DNA from 3 places in the Kocuria sp. HSID17590 genome. Region 2 is predicted to be linked to each of the others. Evidence: predicted binding sites of a transcription regulator. Region 2 holds the regulator's gene; each other region holds the start of a gene.
What was found. The regulator HrcA, encoded in region 2, represses chaperone genes, less so after heat shock. The targets are predictions, from matches to a motif close to TTNGCACTCGNNNNNNNCGAGTGCNAA.
Positions count from the first base shown of each region.

Region 1: a site for HrcA is predicted at 1,690-1,716, ahead of groES (co-chaperone GroES). Genes of this name have one in related genera too.
Region 3: a site for HrcA is predicted at 2,267-2,293, ahead of D8M39_RS09210 (Hsp20/alpha crystallin family protein). Genes of this name have one in related genera too.

Region 1 covers NZ_RBMB01000006.1:96,991-102,833, reverse strand. The annotation lists gene D8M39_RS03425 (iron chelate uptake ABC transporter family permease subunit) at 1-828, shown strand, start outside; gene D8M39_RS03420 (ABC transporter ATP-binding protein) at 825-1,580, shown strand; gene groES (co-chaperone GroES) at 1,848-2,144, shown strand; gene groL (chaperonin GroEL) at 2,247-3,833, shown strand; gene D8M39_RS03405 (acyltransferase family protein) at 4,017-5,843, shown strand, end outside.
Region 2 covers NZ_RBMB01000017.1:19,984-25,826, reverse strand. The annotation lists gene D8M39_RS07470 (GerMN domain-containing protein) at 48-977, shown strand; gene D8M39_RS07465 (16S rRNA (uracil(1498)-N(3))-methyltransferase) at 1,112-1,867, opposite strand; gene dnaJ (molecular chaperone DnaJ) at 1,864-3,006, opposite strand; gene hrcA (heat-inducible transcriptional repressor HrcA) at 3,073-4,086, opposite strand; gene D8M39_RS07450 (DUF3097 family protein) at 4,271-5,143, shown strand; gene D8M39_RS07445 (DUF4870 domain-containing protein) at 5,381-5,824, shown strand.
Region 3 covers NZ_RBMB01000022.1:53,041-58,883, reverse strand. The annotation lists gene D8M39_RS09220 (CDP-alcohol phosphatidyltransferase family protein) at 1-449, shown strand, start outside; gene D8M39_RS09215 (phosphatidate cytidylyltransferase) at 456-1,451, shown strand; gene D8M39_RS09210 (Hsp20/alpha crystallin family protein) at 1,685-2,158, opposite strand; gene D8M39_RS09205 (ChaB family protein) at 2,463-2,882, shown strand; gene D8M39_RS09200 (hypothetical protein) at 3,044-3,532, shown strand; gene D8M39_RS09195 (GNAT family N-acetyltransferase) at 3,680-4,159, opposite strand; gene D8M39_RS09190 (1-phosphofructokinase family hexose kinase) at 4,221-5,183, shown strand; gene surE (5'/3'-nucleotidase SurE) at 5,224-5,843, shown strand, end outside.

The DNA of each region.
Region 1 (5,843 bases), on a different contig from region 2:
GTCGTGGTGATCGCGATCGTGGCGGTGAGCCAGGCCATGGCCACCGTGGCGTTCCAGACGGCAGCGAACAACCGGATCATCACGCCGTCGATCATGGGCTTCGAGTCCCTCTACGTCCTGATTCAGACCTCCGCCGTCTACTTCCTGGGCGCCGTCGGCGTCACCGCGATCCAGGGCCTGCCGCAGTACGCGGTGCAGGTGGGCCTCATGGTGCTCTTCGCGCTGGGACTCTACGGCTGGCTGCTCTCCGGAAAGTACGGCAACGTGCAGATCATGCTGCTGATCGGCATCGTGCTGGGCGGTGGCCTGGGCTCCGTCTCCACGTTCATGCAGCGGCTGCTCACCCCGAGCGACTTCGACGTGCTCAGCGCGCGGCTGTTCGGCTCGGTGTCCAACGCAGACGCGAGCTACTTCCCGCTCGCCGTGCCCCTGTGCGCCCTGGCGACCGTGGCCCTGTACCTGCACTCGCGCAAGCTCAACATCCTGTCGCTGGGCAGGGACGTCTCCACGAACCTCGGCCTGAAGCACCGCAGGGAACTGATGACCACGCTGTTCTGGATCTCCATCCTGATGGCCGTCTCCACGTCCCTGATCGGGCCCATGACGTTCCTGGGCTTCCTGGTGGCGATCCTCGCGTACCAGTTCTCGGAGACCTACGACCACCGGTACGTGTTCCCCATGGCCGCGCTGATCGGCTTCGCAGTGCTCTCGGGCGCCTATTTCCTGTTGAAGAACGTGTTCTACGCGGAGGGGGCGGTGTCCATCATCATCGAACTGGTGGGTGGCACGGTGTTCCTCGTGGTGATCCTGAGGAGGGGTCGGCTGTGATCCAGCTGGGCAAGCTGTTCAAGGACTACGGATCGGGGACGTCCATCGGGCCGGTGGACCTCGAGATCCCGACCGGGGGAGTCACCGCGCTGGTGGGGCCCAACGGGGCGGGCAAGTCCACGCTGCTGACGATGATGGGCCGGCTGCTGGGCCCGGACGCCGGGACCGTGGTGATCGGCGGTCACGACGTGACGACGACGCACCCGCGCAAGCTGGCCACGGTGGTCTCCACCCTGCGCCAGGAGAACCACTTCACCGCGCGCCTGACGGTCCGCCAGCTGGTGGCGCTCGGGCGCTTCCCCTACACGCGGGGGCGGATCAACCGGGAGGACGAGCGGATCATCTCCGAGTCCATCGAGTTCTTCGACCTCGGCTCCCTGCAGAACCGCTACCTCGACCAGCTCTCCGGCGGCCAGCGCCAGCGCGCCTACGTGGCCATGGTGCTGTGCCAGGAGACCGACTACCTGCTGCTCGACGAACCGCTCAACAACCTGGACATGCGCCACTCGGTGCACATGATGCACCACCTGCGCCGCGTGGCGGACGAGCTGGGACGCACCGTGCTGATCGTGCTGCACGACATCAACTTCGCGAGCCACTACTCGGACTGGATCTGCGCCGTGAAGGAGGGCAAGGTCGTGGAATTCGGGACGCCCGAGGAGATCATGACGGACGAGACCCTCACCCGGGTCTTCGAGACCCCGGTGACGTGCCACGACGGGCCCAACGGCAGGCTCGCCGTCTACTACTGAGACCCGTGCGCGCGACCGCGCGGGCGGCGTCGTCGGCCAGCTTTCAGCCCACAGGGGAGCGGTGCGGCGCCGCCTTGACCGGGCGCGGGCGGCCTCCCTACAGTGATTCTTGGCACTCTCGTAGCGAGGGTGCTAAAGGCCAGGCGCTCAATCGGCACCGCGACGACGGTTGGCACGCCAACTGGCCTGTGGCGCTCGCGGCCGTGGGACCCCACGGCACTGCGCGGGCGCACACCGTCTCACACGCCTAGAAGAAAGGGAGAGATCGTGTCGGTCTCCATCAAGCCCCTCGAGGATCGCATCGTGGTTCAGCCGCTGGCCGCTGAACAGACCACCGCTTCCGGTCTGGTCATCCCGGACACCGCCAAGGAGAAGCCCCAGGAGGGCACCGTCCTGGCCGTGGGCCCGGGCCGCGTGGACGACAAGGGCAACCGCATCCCCGTGGACGTCAACGAGGGTGACCTGGTCATCTTCTCCAAGTACGGCGGAACCGAGGTCAAGTACAACGGCGAGGAGTACCTCGTGCTCCCGGCGCGCGACGTGCTGGCCGTCATCGAGAAGTAACCACCCCACGTCTTTCGAGCGCGGTGCCCGAGCCTCCGCCCGCACGGGCAGCGCGGGCACCGCGCCGTCATTTCCTCTCCCTCTTTCTCCCAAGGAGCACACATGCCCAAGCAGTTGGTGTTCAACGACACCGCTCGCAAAGCGCTCGAGGCCGGAGTCAACCGCCTCGCGGACACCGTCAAGGTCACCCTCGGCCCCCGTGGCCGCAACGTCGTCCTCGACAAGAAGTGGGGCGCGCCCACCATCACCAACGACGGCGTGACCATCGCCCGTGAGGTGGAGCTCGAGGACCCGTACGAGAACCTCGGCGCGCAGCTGGCCAAGGAGGTCGCCACCAAGACCAACGACGTCGCCGGCGACGGCACCACCACCGCCACCGTGCTGGCCCAGGCCATCGTCAAGGAGGGTCTGCGCAACGTGGCCGCCGGTGCCGCCCCGGGCGACATCAAGCGCGGCGTCGAGGCCGCGGTGGCCGCGGTGTCCGAGCGCCTGCTCGACAACGCCCGTCCGGTCGAGGGCAAGGACGTGGCCCACGTGGCCGCGATCTCCGCGCAGTCCGAGGAGATCGGCGAGCTGATCGCGCGCGCCTTCGAGACCGTGGGCACGGACGGCGTGATCACCATCGAGGACGGCTCCTCCACCGAGGTGGAGCTGGACGTCACCGAGGGCATGCAGTTCGACAAGGGCTACCTCTCCCCGTCCTTCATCACGGACCAGGAGCGCCAGGAAGCCGTCCTGGACGACACGTACGTGCTGCTGTACCAGGGCAAGATCTCCGCCATCCAGGACCTCATGCCGGTGCTGGAGAAGGTGCTGCAGGCCAAGAAGCCGCTGACGATCATCGCGGAGGACGTCGAGGGCGAGGCCCTGTCCACACTGGTGGTCAACAAGCTGCGCGGCACGCTCGACGTCGTGGCGCTGAAGGCCCCCGGGTTCGGCGACCGCCGCAAGGCGATCATGCAGGACCTCGCGGTGCTCACGGACGCCACCGTGATCACCCCGGAGCTCGGCATCTCCCTCGACGGCGTGGACCTGTCCCAGCTGGGCAGCGCGCGCCGCATCACTGTCACCAAGAACCAGACCACGCTGGTGGACGGTGCCGGCTCCTCGGAGGCCGTCGCGGACCGCGTGGCCGAGATCCGCGCGGAGATCGCCCGCACGGACTCCGAGTGGGACCGCGAGAAGCTCCAGGAGCGCCTCGCGCGCCTGGCCGGCGGCATCTCCGTGATCAAGGTCGGTGCCGCCACCGAGGTGGAGCAGAAGGAGCGCAAGCACCGCATCGAGGACGCGGTGTCCTCCACGCGTGCCGCGCTCGAAGAGGGCATCGTGGCTGGCGGCGGCTCCGCCCTGGTCCACGCCTCCAAGACGCTCGACGGCACGGATCTCGGCCTCACCGGGGACGCCGCCACCGCCGTGAACATCGTGCGCCGCGCCCTGGTCCAGCCGCTGCGCTGGATCGCGGAGAACGCGGGCCAGGACGGCAACGTCGTGGCCGCCCGCGTCGCGGACATGGAGCCGGGCAACGGCTACAACGCGCTGACCGGGGAGTACGAGAACCTGCTGTCCGCGGGCATCATCGACCCCGTCAAGGTCACGCGCTCGGCCCTGCAGAACGCGGCGTCCATCGCCGCGCTCGTGCTCACCACCGAGACGCTCGTGGCGGAGAAGAAGGACGACGACGAGGACTGAGCTCCCGTCCGCCGTCCGGACTCCGGCCCGGGCACGCTGAACGACCGGCGACGGTGCCCGACCTCTGCCCCGTGCAACCGGGCGGCTCACCCCGCAGGCCGTGCGCACTGCTCACTCCCGGGAGGGGTCGGGACGGAACCGGGCGATGTGATCGGCACGCCGCCCTGCGTTTAGGCTGACCAGATGCGCATTCCCCCAGCCTCGGATCCCGTTGCCGGTTCATCCCCGCTCACGGTGGGGGAGCAACCCCCGTGGACTGCCGGATCCTCCGCCGCGCAACGGGCGCAGCGCTACTCCGGGTTCCGCCCGGAGGTGCAGGGGCTGCGCGCCGTCGCGGTCCTGCTGGTGGTGCTCTACCACGTGTTCATGGGCCGGGTCTCCGGCGGTGTGGACATCTTCCTGTTCATCTCCGCGTTCTTCATGACCCTCTCGTTCGTCCGCAAGCTCGAGGGCGGGCGACCCCTGGCGCTGGGCCGCTACTGGCTGCACACCTTCAAGCGGCTGCTGCCGCTGGCGACCGTGGTCATCCTGGCCACCCTGTTCCTCGTGTGGTGGCTGTACCCCGCGCAGGACGTCGCGGACTTCCGCTTCCAGGGCGTGGCCTCGATCCTGTACTTCGAGAACTGGACGCTCGCGTTCAACGCGGTGGACTACTACGCGGCGGACCACTCCTCGGCCTCGCCGTTCCAGCACTTCTGGTCCCTCTCGGTGCAGGGTCAGGTCTTCCTGCTGTGGCCGCTGATCTTCGGCCTGGCGTGGCTGGTCAAGCGCCGGACGGGCCGCAGCAGCGTCCCCGTTCTGGCCGCGTGCTTCGGGCTGGTGTTCGCGGCCTCGCTGGCCTTCTCGGTGGTCTCCACGGCCACGCACCAGGAGTTCGCGTACTTCGACACCAGGGCTCGCCTGTGGGAGTTCGCCCTGGGGTCCCTCGTGGCGCTCGCGATTCCGTACGTGAAGCTTCCCCGTGCGGTGCGCCTGGTCCTCGGGTGGGGCGGGCTCGTGAGCATGGTGTCGGTGGGGATCCTCGTGGACGTGCAGGGCGCGTTCCCGGGCTGGATCGCGCTGTGGCCGCTGCTCTCCGCGGCCGCGATCATCGTGGCAGGGCAGTCGGGATCGCGCCTGGGCCTCGACCGGTTCCTGTCCTGGGCCCCGGTGGTGAAGCTGGGCGACGCCGCCTACGCCCTGTACCTCGTGCACTGGCCCCTGCTGATCACCTATCTGGTGATCCGGGACCGACCGGTGGCCGGGCCGCGCTCCGGCGTGGTGATCGTGATCGTGTCCGTTCTGCTGGCACTGCTCCTGACGAAGCTCGTGGAGAACCCACTCAAGCGTTGGAAGTGGCCGGAGGCGAAGAACTGGCGCCTCGCGCTGGTCATCGTGGTGTGCATGGGCACGGTGCTGGTCACCGCGGGCACGTGGTCCGCGGTGGAGCGCCACCGCACCGCCGCGCTGGAGGCCCAGGCGGAACTGAACAACCCCGGTGCGCGGCTCCTCGAGCCGGGCTACGAGTTCACGGGGGACCCGGACGCCCCCACGCTGCCCGCGTCCATGAAGGAGCAGTGGGTGGGGCTGCCGCAGGCCTGCGACGGCGAGTACAAAAGCGCTGACAAGAAGGTCCAGGGATTCTGCCGCCAGACGGAGAAGGTCGAGAACCCCGCCAAGGTGGTGGCCGTTGTCGGCAACTCCCACATGGAGCAGTACATGGGTGCCGTGATCCCCGTGGCAGAGGAGGAGAACTGGCAGCTGATCTCCGTCCTGCAGCCCGGGTGCGGTTTCGGCGTGGAGGGGCAGTCGAGCACGTGCAAGGACGGCAACGAGGCCGCGATGGACTACCTGCGCGACCTGAAGCCGGACGCCGTGCTGACCACCTCGACGCGCGCAGAGCTCATGGACGGCTCGGCAGAGCGCGTGGTGAGCGGCCTCGACGCTCTGACGCGGGAGCTCACTGCCCAGGGGACCACGGTGGTCGGTTTCCGCGACAACCCCCGCCTGGACTTCGACCCCACCCGGTGC
Region 2 (5,843 bases):
CTGACCCCGCACCCGTCACCGAGGGCCCGGAGGAGGGCGAGCACCGCGTGAGACCGCGCCGCCGCGTACCACCGCGCACACCCCGCCGCTGGAGCCTCGCCGCGCTCGCTGTGGTCGCGTCCGTGGCGCTGGCCGGGTGCGGCACGGCCGCGGACCGCCCGGACGACAACTCCGCGGCCGCACCGGGAATCGGCGCGGCACCGGGCACCACGGACGAGGCGCTCGGCGGCGTGGCCACCGAGCAGGCCCCCATCTACTGGGTCGGCACGGGTGACCAGTCCGGCTACCTGTTCCGTGAGTTCCGCAACCCCGAGGACACGAGCACAGCGGACCCGGTGGCACGCGCCGCTGCCATGGTGACCCGTGCCACCCCCATGGACCCCGACTACCGCACGCTGTGGTCCCCCGTGAGCACGGTGGGAACCTCGGTGTCCCCGGACGGCATCATCACCGTGGACCTGCCCGCGGCGGCGTTCGGCACGCAGCTGTCCGAGAAGGACGCCCAGATGGCGCTGCAGCAGATGGTGTACACGGTCTCCGCGGCCGCCGTGACCGCGGGACTTTTGGACGCCTCCACCGCCAAGGAGGTCCGCATCCTGGTGGACGGGCGCACCGGGTTCTCGGCGTTCGGCTCCGTGGACCTCTCCGATCCGCTGACCCGCGACACGTCCCTGGCCGCGCCCGTGTGGCTCATCGACCCCCAGACGGACGCGGACCCCGGCAGTCCCCTGACCGTGTTCCTGCGCGTTCTGCCCGCGGTGCACGACGTCCGCTGGGAGGTCACGCAGGACGAGCGCACAGTGCGCAGCGGCACGGTCGCCGCGGCCTCCCCCGGCTCGGACCCCACTGTCGGCACCGAGCTGCGGACCACCATCGACCTGGACCCGGGCGAGTACACGGTGCGGGTCGCGGGAACAAACGACCAGGGCACCGTGCTCGTGGACGACCACGTGATCACCGTCGCTGCCACGCGCTGAGGCGCATCCGCCGTACGCGGGCGCGCGACGTCGTCGTCATGCCGTCCCGACGAGGCGCGGGTGGCGTCCCCGGCATGCTGCTCCCCCGAGATCCCGGGGTTCGTCCCACCCAGCCCCTCCCGCGGAGGGGGCGCTCAGCCCCAGAGGCCCAGGACAGAGTGCAGCGCGGCCAGGGCGGCCGGCCCGGCGGTGGCCGAGCGCATGACCGTGTCCCCGAGGCGCAGCGTGTGGGCCCCGGCCTCGGTGAGCAGCTGCGTCTCCGCATCGCTGATGCCGCCCTCCGGCCCGACCACCACGGCGATCCGGGTCCGCTCCCGCCAGGCGGTGACGTCGTGCCCGGACCACGCGGTGGAGGCGGTCTCGTGCAGCACGAGCCACAGGGTCTCCGTGTCCTCCGCCACGAGCCGCGCGAGGGCGGCGGTGTCCATCCACTGCTCCCGCCGCGGCCAGTGCGCGCGCCGGGACTGCTTGGCGGCCGCGCACAGGGTGGCGTCCCACTTGGCCATGGTCTTGGCGGCACGGTCCCCGCGCAGCCGCACGATGCTGCGCTCTGCCTGCCACGGGATCACGCAGTCCACACCGAGCTCGGTGGCGGTCTCCGCGGCCTGCAGGTCCCGGTCCCCTTTGGCCAGCGCCTGGACGAGCGTGAGGCGCGGCGCCGGCGGCTCCTCGTGCGCCACGGAGTCCACGGTGACGCTCATGCGGTCCTTCTCCCCCGCGACGAACGTGCACACCGCGCGGGTGCCGCGGCCGTCCACGAGGTCCAGGGACGCGCCCGCGCGCAGCCGGCGAACGGTCACGGCGTGACGGGCCTCGGGGCCGACGACGTCGAGGACCTCGCCGGGGTGCGCCCCGGTGAGGTCCTCGCGGTGGAAGACGGGATTCGTCACAGGTCGTTGAACCGGTCCCGCAGCCGGGAGAAGAACCCGCCGGAGTGGGAGGTGCTCACGGTGGTGCCGTCGTGGGCCTGCTCCTCGCGCAGCTCCGCCAGCCGCTCCACGAGTTCACGCTGCTCGCCGGTGAGGTCCCGAGGCGTCTCGACCTCGAAGTGCACCTGCAGGTCCCCGCGACCCTTGCCGCGCAGGTGGGTGACGCCGAGGTCGTCCAGCGTGATGGTGGCACCGGACTGGGTTCCGGGGACCACGTCCACGCTGCGCGTGCCGTCGAAAGTTTCCAGCGTCACGGTGGTGCCGAGTGCCGCGGCGGTCATGGGGATCCGCAGCCGCGCGTGCAGGTCGTCGCCCTCGCGCACGAACGTGGGGTCCGGGTCCACCTTCAGCTCCACGAAGAGGTCGCCGTTGGGTCCGCCGGCCGTGCCGGCCTCGCCCTGACCGCCCAGGCGGATCCGGTTGCCGGACTGGATGCCGGCGGGGATCTTCACCGTGAGGGGGCGGCGGTCGCGCACGCGGCCCTCGCCGTAGCACTCGTGGCACGGGTGCTCGATCACGGTGCCGAAGCCGTTGCACTGCGAGCAGGGCGCCTGCGTGGTGACCATGCCCAGGATGGACTGCCGCTGGTACTGCATGTGGCCGGAGCCGTGGCACATGGTGCACGTGGTGGGGCTCGTGCCGGGCTGGCAGCACGTCCCCTCGCACGTGGGGCACGTGACCGCGGTGTCGACGGTGATGTCCTTCTCCACTCCGAAAACGGCGTCCTTCAGGGAGATGCGCACGTTGATCAGGGCGTCCTGGCCCTGTCGCGTGCGGGACTGGGGGCCCCGCTGGCCGCCGGAGCCCGCGCCCTGGAAGAACGTCTCAAAGATGTCCGAGAAGCCGAACCCGCTGCCGGGGAAGCCTCCGCCGAAGCCGGTGTCCGTGCCGTTCTCGTTGCCCGTGGCGTCGTACACGCGGCGCTTGTCCGGGTCCGACAGGACGTCGTTGGCGTGCGAGACGCGCTTGAACTCCTCGGCCGCCTCCGGCGAGGGGTTCACGTCCGGGTGCAGCTTGCGGGCCTTCTTGCGATAGGCGCGCTTGATCTCTTCGGCGCTGGCGTCACGGCTCACGCCGAGGGTTTCGTAGTGATCGCTCACGATGTCGTCGCTTCTGCTTTCGTCTCTGGGTCGGTGGTCTGTGCCGGGGCGGCGCCGGGTGGCGCGTCAGTCCCCGAGGTTCTTGGAGAGGTAGCGGGCCACGGCACGCACGGAGGCCATGGTGGTGGGGTAGTCCATGCGCGTGGGGCCCACGACGCCCACCTTGGAGGCGTCCTGCGGGCCGTAGCCGGTGGCCACCACGGCCGCCTCGGCCAGCGGGTCGTCGTACTGCTCGGAGCCGATCCGTACCGCGACGCCGCGCTCGTCCTGCTGCATCTCGGACAACAATCGCAGCAGTGTCACTTGTTCCTCAAGCGCCTCGAGCACCGGGGAGATGCTCTGGGGGAAGTCCCCGCTGAAGCGGGCGAGGTTGGCGGTGCCCGCCCTCACGAGGCGCTGGTCGTCCGAGGCGGCGGCCAGCACTGCCACGGTGTCGGCGACGGCGAGCGCGGCCTCGCGGACCGGGTCTTCCACGGTCTCGGGGAGCTCGGCGACCGCGGCCGGCACGGTCTCCAGTGCCTGACCCAGCACGCGCGCCAGGACGGCGGCGCGCAGCTCGAGCAGGGCGTCCTCGGCAACGGGCGCGGTGAGGGCAACCGTGCGCTGCACCACGCGGCCGCTCGTGGGGATGAGCACCACGAGCAGCGTGTTTCCGCCGACGTCCACGAGCTCCACGTGGCGCACCGTGATCCCGGTGCGCACCGGGTACTGGATGACGGCCACCTGGTGGGTCAGCTGGGCCAGCAGGCGCACGGTGCGCTCCATGGCATCGTCGATGTCGTGGGCGCCGTCCAGGAAGACCTGAACGGCACGGCGCTGCGCAGGCGTGAGGGGCTGCAGCGCGGCGATCTGGCCCACGAACACCCGGTAGCCGCGGTCCGTGGGGATCCGACCTGAACTGGTGTGGGGTGCCACGATGAGACCGTCCTCCTCGAGGGCGGCCATGTCGTTGCGCACGGTGGCGGAGGAGACGGGCAGCCGGTGGCGCTCCACGAGCGCCTTGGAGCCCACGGGCTCGCGGGAGTGGACGTAGTCCTCCACGATGGCCTGCAGGATCTTCGCCCTGCGCGGATGCTCCATGTCTCCCACCTCCCGCTCGCGGATGTCCTCGGGCGCCCGTGCGGCACCCGGTGAACCGGGCCGCGACCAATTTTGGCACTCGAATCGGCACAGTGCTAATTCCGTGAGTCTAGTGGCCCTGCCGCGGACCGGTCCTTTGGTACGCTCGCGGCTGATTCGTCACCCGCGAGCGAGGAGCACCCCCGTGAACACACCCGGCTGGGGCTGGGGCCCGCAGGACCTCGGCAGCCCCGAGGTCTCCCGCCGCTCCCCCGCGGCCCGCGGGCTGCCCGTGGAGTCCGGCATGGTGCTCGAGGACGTCGAGAGCGGGTGGGTGGGCGCCGTGGTGAGCGTGGAGGTCGTGGGCGGCATGCGCGTCGTGGGCCTGGAGGACCGCCACGGCCGAGTCAAGGCCTTCCCCCTCGGTCCCGGTTTCCTGCTTGACGGCGAGCCCGTCCGCCTCACCCCGCCCGCACCTCGCAGTGTCCCGAGCGGGCCCAGAATTACGCGCTCCGGCTCGGTGGCCGTGGAGAACCTGCGCGCCTCGGTGGCCAAGGAGTCCCGCGTGTGGGTCGAGGGCTACCACGACGCCGAGCTCGTGGCGAAGGTCTGGGGCCACGACCTCGCAGTCGAGGGGATCGTCGTGGAGCCGCTGCACGGCATCGACGACCTCCCCGCGGCCATCGCGGAGTTCCACCCCGGCCCGGGCCGTCGTCTCGGGATCCTCGTGGACCACCTGGTCAGCGGGTCCAAGGAGTCGCGGATCGCGGATCGGGCGCTGTCTGTGCCGGGTGCGCGGGGCAACGTGCAGATCCTGGGCCACCCCTACGTGGACATTTGGCAGGCGGTGAAGCCTGCAGCCCTGGGCATCCCCGCGTGGCCCGTGATCCCTCGCGGTGTGGACTGGAAGACCGGGATGGCCAAGGCCCTCGGCATGCCCCACCGCACTCCCCAGGACGTGGGGCGGGCGTGGCAGGCGATCCTCGCCCGCGTGGACAGCTACTCGGACCTGGAGCCCGCACTGCTGGGCCGGGTCGAGGAGCTCATCGACTTCCTCACCGCACCGGACGGCTACTGAGGGGTTTTGGCACGTGGGGCGCCGGATGTGCCGTGTGGGACCCGTTGTCCCGGCCGACGCGGTTGGCGCGGTGGCCCCGGGCTGCCGGTGGCGCGGCGGCGTCGTCCGACATATCCAGGCTCACACGTGATTCCAGACGCACCCCGGTCCGTTTCCAGGAGCGCACCGTAGAATAGGGGGCACCGGGACTCCGATCCACCCCGGTTCGGCTACCGCCCCTGAAAGGGACACCCACCCGTGACTGACGCTGCTCCCACCCCCGCTGCCCCCGCCGCCCGCGCCGCGGGTGAGACCCCGTTCGAGGCCGTGCCCGCCGAGGCCCAGCCCCTGGACGTGAACCAGGACCGCCAGTGGGCCACCGTCGCGCACCTGGGCGGCGTGGTCGGCGCGCTGCCCAGCTACGTGATCCACCGGGTGTTCGGGGACCGCGGCCCGTTCACCGCGCAGGAGTCCCGGGAGGCGCTGAACTTCACGCTGCTGCCGAGTGTCGTGGTGCTGGCAGGCATCGCGCTCTCTCTCGTACCCGTGATCGGCTGGATCTTCTCCGTGGTCGCCGCCGTGACCTGGCTGTGGCTGGCCATCGCCTCCGTGGTCGCGGGCGTGAAGGTCAACCGCGGCGAGCCGCACCAGTATCGCGGCAACACACACCTCTACGACCGGCTCACCACGTCCCGCGGCTGACGCCCGCGCCCACGACTCG
Region 3 (5,843 bases), on a different contig from region 2:
GCATCCCCCTGCGTCTGCTGTGCAACATGTTCGACGGGATGCTCGCCGTGGAGGGCGGGCTTCGCACCCCCACGGGGGAGCTCTACAACGAGGTGCCGGACCGGATCTCGGACCTGGCGCTGCTCGCGGGGGCCGGCTGGGCGGCGTCGTCCGTAGCGGGCGGTGCAGCCCTTGGGTGGCTGGCTGGGAGCCTCGCGGTGCTCACCGCTTACGTGCGCACCCTGGGTGTGAGCGCGGGGTGCGCGCAGCAGTTCGGCGGGGTGCTGCCCAAGCAGCGGCGCATGTGGCTGCTCATGGCAGGGATCCTGCTGAGCGTCACCGAGCCGTGGTGGGGGTGGCCGCGCGGGACCGTCCTGTGGGTCACGCTCGTGCTCGTGGTGCTGGGGTGCGCGCTGACCGTGGCCACCCGGCTGCGGGCCGTGGCGCGCGAACTGCGGGAGAAGGGGTAGGCCGTCATGGTGATCGGACTGCTGGGCGGGCCCACGTGGTGGTTCCTCTCCGGACTGCTGGGGTTCCTGGTGCTGGCCACCGTGGTGGCGGAGCTGATGTACCGGCGCACGGCGTCGGAGGGGCTGCGAGCCACGCTGCTGAACGTGCGGCAGCGGATCTTCGCGTGGTGGATCATGGTGGCGGTGCTCGTGGGCAGCCTGGCGCTGGGGGAGACCGCCGTGGTGCTGCTGTTCCTCGCCCTGTCCCTGCTGGCCCTGCGGGAGTTCGCCAACCTGCTGCCGCCCGGGGAGCGGGACCACCGGGTGCTGACGTGGATCCTGGTGGTCCTGGCCCCGCTGCACTTCTGGTTCGTGTGGGAGCACTGGTACGGGATGTTCGCCATCTTCATCCCGGTGTACGCGTTCCTGTTCCTGCCCGTGCTGCTCGCGCTGTCCGGGCGCACGGAGTCCTTCCTGCACCGGGCCGCCCTGAGCCAGTGGGGTCTCATGGTGTGCGTCTACGCCCTGAGCTACCTCCCGGCCGTGCTGCAGCTGCCCGTGGCCATCCATCACGGCAAGGCCGCGGCGGACGGTTCCGCCGTGGGGTCTGGTGGCGTGGAGGCGGGGGCACTGCTGCTGTTCCTCGCGGTGGTGGTGCAGGGCTCGGACGTCCTGCAGTACCTCTGGGGCAAGACCATGGGCCGGCACCGGATCGCGCCCACCGTGAGTCCCAACAAGACGTGGGAGGGCTTCGTGGGCGGGGTCCTCTCCGCCACGGCCCTGGGCGCCGCGCTGTGGTGGCTGACCCCGTTCACCCCGTGGCAGGCCGGGGTGCTGGCCCTGGTCTCCTGCCTGCTGGGCTTCCTGGGCGGGCTCGTGATGAGCAGCCTCAAACGGGACCGCGGCATCAAGGACTTCGGCGCCCTCATCCCGGGTCACGGCGGGATCCTGGACCGGATGGACTCCCTGATCTTCGCGGCACCGGTGTTCTTCCACCTCACCCGGTTCTTCTTCGCGGGCTGAGCCGCGCACCACCGCGCACCGCCGCACAGCATGGGCGACGCCGCGCGCGCCGTCGCGGGCGGTCCCGGAGGAGGACCGGACATCGCGACGCCGCGTCGGCGGCTCCTCACGCGGTGGGGCGGACGCTACGGGGCCCCGTGCGTGGAATCCCCGTCGGGCATGCACGAGGGCCCGCGGGAGATCCCGCGGGCCCTCGTGGCTCACTCAGTGCATCCCGGGTGATGCCGGGGCGCTCAGCTCTCCGAGTCCTCGGAGGACTCGGTCTTCTGCTCCTGCTGGCCGTTCTCCAGCACCACGCTGTCCTGGTTCTGGCCCGTGGCCACCTGGATCTTGCGCGGCTGGGACTTAGGGGACACGGGGATGGTCACGGTGAGCACGCCGTTGTCGTACGCGGCGGTGATGTTCTCCGTGTCGATGCCCTGGCCCAGGTTCAGCTGGCGGACGAAGGAGTGGTTGCGGCGCTCGCGCACGATCCACTTGGTGTCCTTCTCCGCGGAGGGCAGGCGGCGCTGCGCGCGGATGGTCAGCAGCTGGCCGTCCACGTCCACGTCCACGCTGGTGGGGTCGATGCCCGGGAGGTCTGCGGCGAGGTAGTAGTTGGAGCCCCGGCGGAACAGGTCCATGGGCATCTGCTCCAGGCCGTTGCGGGTGGAGAGGACCTGGTTGGCGAAGTTCTGGACCTCGGTGAACGGATCGAAAGTAGCCATGACAGTCATTCCTTCCGTGTGCGTGACCTCCGTGGAGCGCTCGGCCGCTGGTGTCCGGATCCGGCGCTGTCACGTTTCTTGAGTCCCACTGACTCAACTACGAAGAATATAGCACTCGGTACAGCAGAGTGCCAAGGGTTCCGGCACCTATCTTGAGCGGACCATGCTCAAGGCGAGCGGCGGTGCTTCCACGGACCCTCGCCCGGCCGTCTCGGGAGGTGACGGGCCCGAAAGGGTGGGGCGGGCGGCGTCGTCGTTCCTAGAATCGAAGCACCGGAGACATCCCCGACAGCAGGAGGACACCGTGCCGAAGGCGAAGAAGAACGGCCGCGCGCGGCAGGACGAGATTCCGTCCACGCTGCGCCGCTCCGACGAGAAGGCGCAGGACACGTTCGCGCAGGCGTACGACTCCGCACAGGAGGAGTACCAGGAGGAGTCCCGCGCGGCCCGCACGGCGTGGGCCGCGGTGAAGCACACCCACGAGAAGGTGGGGGGCCACTGGGAGCCCAAGGAGGAGAACGGCCCGTCGGACGCCAGCGCGGAAAAGGGTGGGTCCAACGAGGAGGACACCGCCGGCGGCGTGGACGCGAACGCCTCCAAGGAGCACCTCTACGAGATCGCCCAGGAGCTGGACGTCCAGGGCCGTTCGGGCATGACCAAGGACGAGCTGGTGGAGGCCATCGGGAAGGCGAACGACAAGAGGACGCGGGAGGCGCGGGACTGAGGTGACGCGAAGCGTGAACTCCGGTTCCCGTGCATCGGGACCATCTCCCCTCAGCTCGAACCAAGGGTTTTCTCGGCAGTCATCGGTGTCGCGCCCCGCAGTACGCTTCACGAAGGGCCCGGTACGAGCTCTACTCCCACGTCTTTGTTGATGAGTCCAAAGTGGGCGGCTACTACGTGGCGGCAAGTGCGGTTGCCGCCGGAGACGTGAACCGCGCCCGAAAGGCTGTTCGGTCCTTGGCGCTGCCTGGTCCGAAGAGGATCCATTTCACCGATGAACGCGATGACCGCCGCAAGAAGCTGCTGAAGGAGTTCTCCGCCCTCGACACCGTGGTGAACGTGTACGTGGCGCGAGGGCTCAGAGACAAGGAAGCCAGGCCGCTGTGTCTGGGGGCCCTCGCGCGAGATGCTGCGGCCAGCGGCGCGGACCACTTGAGCGTGGAAAAGGACGAGTCTTCGTATGCCCACGACAAGAAGATCATCGGGCAGGCGCTCCAGTCCTCCGAGAACCGACCGCGCTACGACTTTCCCAGGGCGCACGAAGAGACACTGCTCTGGGTGTCCGATGCCGTGGCGTGGTGCTACCAGAAGCGTGGCCGCTGGACGGGATTGGCCGCTCCGCTGGTGGCTGACGTGGTGGAGCTGACCTGACCTGTTATAAGCGCGAGCCAGGCTCGTCGAACGGTGCGGATGACTGCCTGGCCTACTTCTCGGAGCTGGTGCTCCTCGCGAGTCCCACTATGGCCACCCCCGGGTCGGACGTCACGCCCTTGAGCGGCCACACGGGCCACCTCCGCCCTAGAGCACCCGCCCCAGGAACACCGAAGCGGTGGTGTCCCGGTGGAAGGACTCCACCGGTTCGTAGCCGCGGTTGCGGAACATCGCGATGCCCTCGGTCATCTCGGGGTTCAGGGAGACCACCGCGGTGCTGGCGCCGAAGGAGCGCACCTTGTTCTCGAGCGCCCGGACCAGGGTGCGGGCGTGGCCCCGGCCGCGGTGCTCCGGCGCCACCCAGATCCGGCGCAGCTCTACCCGGTCGTCGTCGATCCTGCGGACCGCGCCGCACGCGATCACCTCGCCCGTGACCAGGTCGGTCATCAGGAAGAAGTCCCCGTGGGGCGGGGTGACGTCCTCGGGGCCGGTCACCTCGGTGAGCTCGGGGTCGAACCCGCCGTCGATGCGGTGGTCGAGCTCGCTGAAGTACGCGCCCAGGGCCGCCAGGGTGTGCTCGCTGGCGGCCTGGCCCTCCACGATGCGGACCGGTGCGGTGGAATTCATCCCACCATGGTGGCACCTCGGTGTGCTGTTCACCAGGGACCGCGTGCGGTAGCTTTCGTGCGTGACCGATACCCGTTCCGGCGCCGCACCGCGCCTCTCCGTCCTGGTGCCCACCCCGCTGCTGATCACGGAGATCACGGAGCCCGCCGCGTACCGCAACCGCAGCGCCCACGAGTCGGACGTGCACATGCACCCGGGCGGGCAGGGGCTGTGGGTGGCCCGCATGGCCGGTTCCCTGGGCGCGGACGTCTCGGTGAACGGGCCGTTCGGCGGTGAGCTGGGCACCCTGATCCGTTCCATGCTGGACGGGCTCGGCATGCAGGTCAACGCCGTGCGCTACGGGTACGGCAACGGCGGCTACGTGTACGACCTGCGCGGGGAGGACCGGGAGACCGTGGCCCACATGCCGCCGCCAGAGCTCTCCCGCCACGAGCTGGACGATCTCTACGGCACGGCGTTCGTGGACGCCCTGGCCTCGGACGTCCTCACGGTCACGGGCGCGGAGCCCGGGGACGTGGTGCCGGCCTCCTTCTTCGGACGTCTCATCCGGGACACCCGGGACGCCGGGACCACCGTGGTCGCGGACCTCAGCGGCGCCCCGGCCCTGGCCGCGGTGGCCGCGCACGTGGACGTGCTCAAGATCAGCCACGAGGAGGTCCGGGACCTGGACCTCGGCTCGGACGACACCCCCGAGTCCCTCGTGGATGCCGGGCGGGCGCTCGTGGAGCGGGGCGCGGGCGCCGTCGTCGTCTCGCGCGCCAAGGACCCGGCGCTGCTCGTGGAGCAGGACTCCGTGCGGGAGGTCTGCGCGCCGTCCATCACGCCGCTGGACCACCGCGGGGCCGGGGACTCGATGACCGCCGGGATCTCCGTGGGGCTGGCGCGCGGGCTGGACCTGGTGGACGCCGTGGCGCTCGGTGCCTCTGCCGGGGCGCTCAACGTGGCCCGGCGCGGACTGGGCACGGGCAACCGCACCACCGTCGAGAAGTTCGCCCGTCAGATCACGGTGCGCCGGATCTCCTGAGCCCTGGCCCGGGTGCGTGACGCGTGCCACGATGGTGGACATGCACATCCTGGTGACCAACGACGACGGCATCTCGTCCCCGGGGCTGGCGGTCCTGGCGAGGGCGGCGCTGGAGCGGGGGCACACCGTGAAGGTGGCGGCGCCGGCGGAGGAGTACTCGGGTGCCAGCGCGTCCCTGTCCGGCGAGGAGGTCGACGGGAAGATCGCCCTGGTCCCCGCCAGCCCGCCGGAGATGCCCGAGGACGTGGAATGCGTGGGGGTGAAGGCCGCCCCCGCGCTGATCGCGTTCCTGGCCTCCTACGGCGCCTTCGGGCAGCGCCCGGACATGATCCTCTCCGGCGTGAACCTGGGGGCGAACACGGGCAAGGCCACCCTGCACTCGGGCACCGTGGGTGCGGTGCTCACGGGCGCGTCCCACGGGATTCCGGGGATCGCGGTGTCCATCACCTCCGGTGCCCCCCAGCACTGGGACACGGCCCTGCTGGTTACCCGCTACGCCCTGGAGCGCTGGGAGCAGCGCCCGTTCGACGAGTGGATTCTCAACGTCAACGTCCCGGACGTGTCCCCGGATCGGCTGCGCGGGCTCAAGCCCGCCCGGCTCGCGAGCTTCGGCGCGGTCCAGGCGCAGATCGGGCGCGGGGACGAGAAGCACATCGCGGT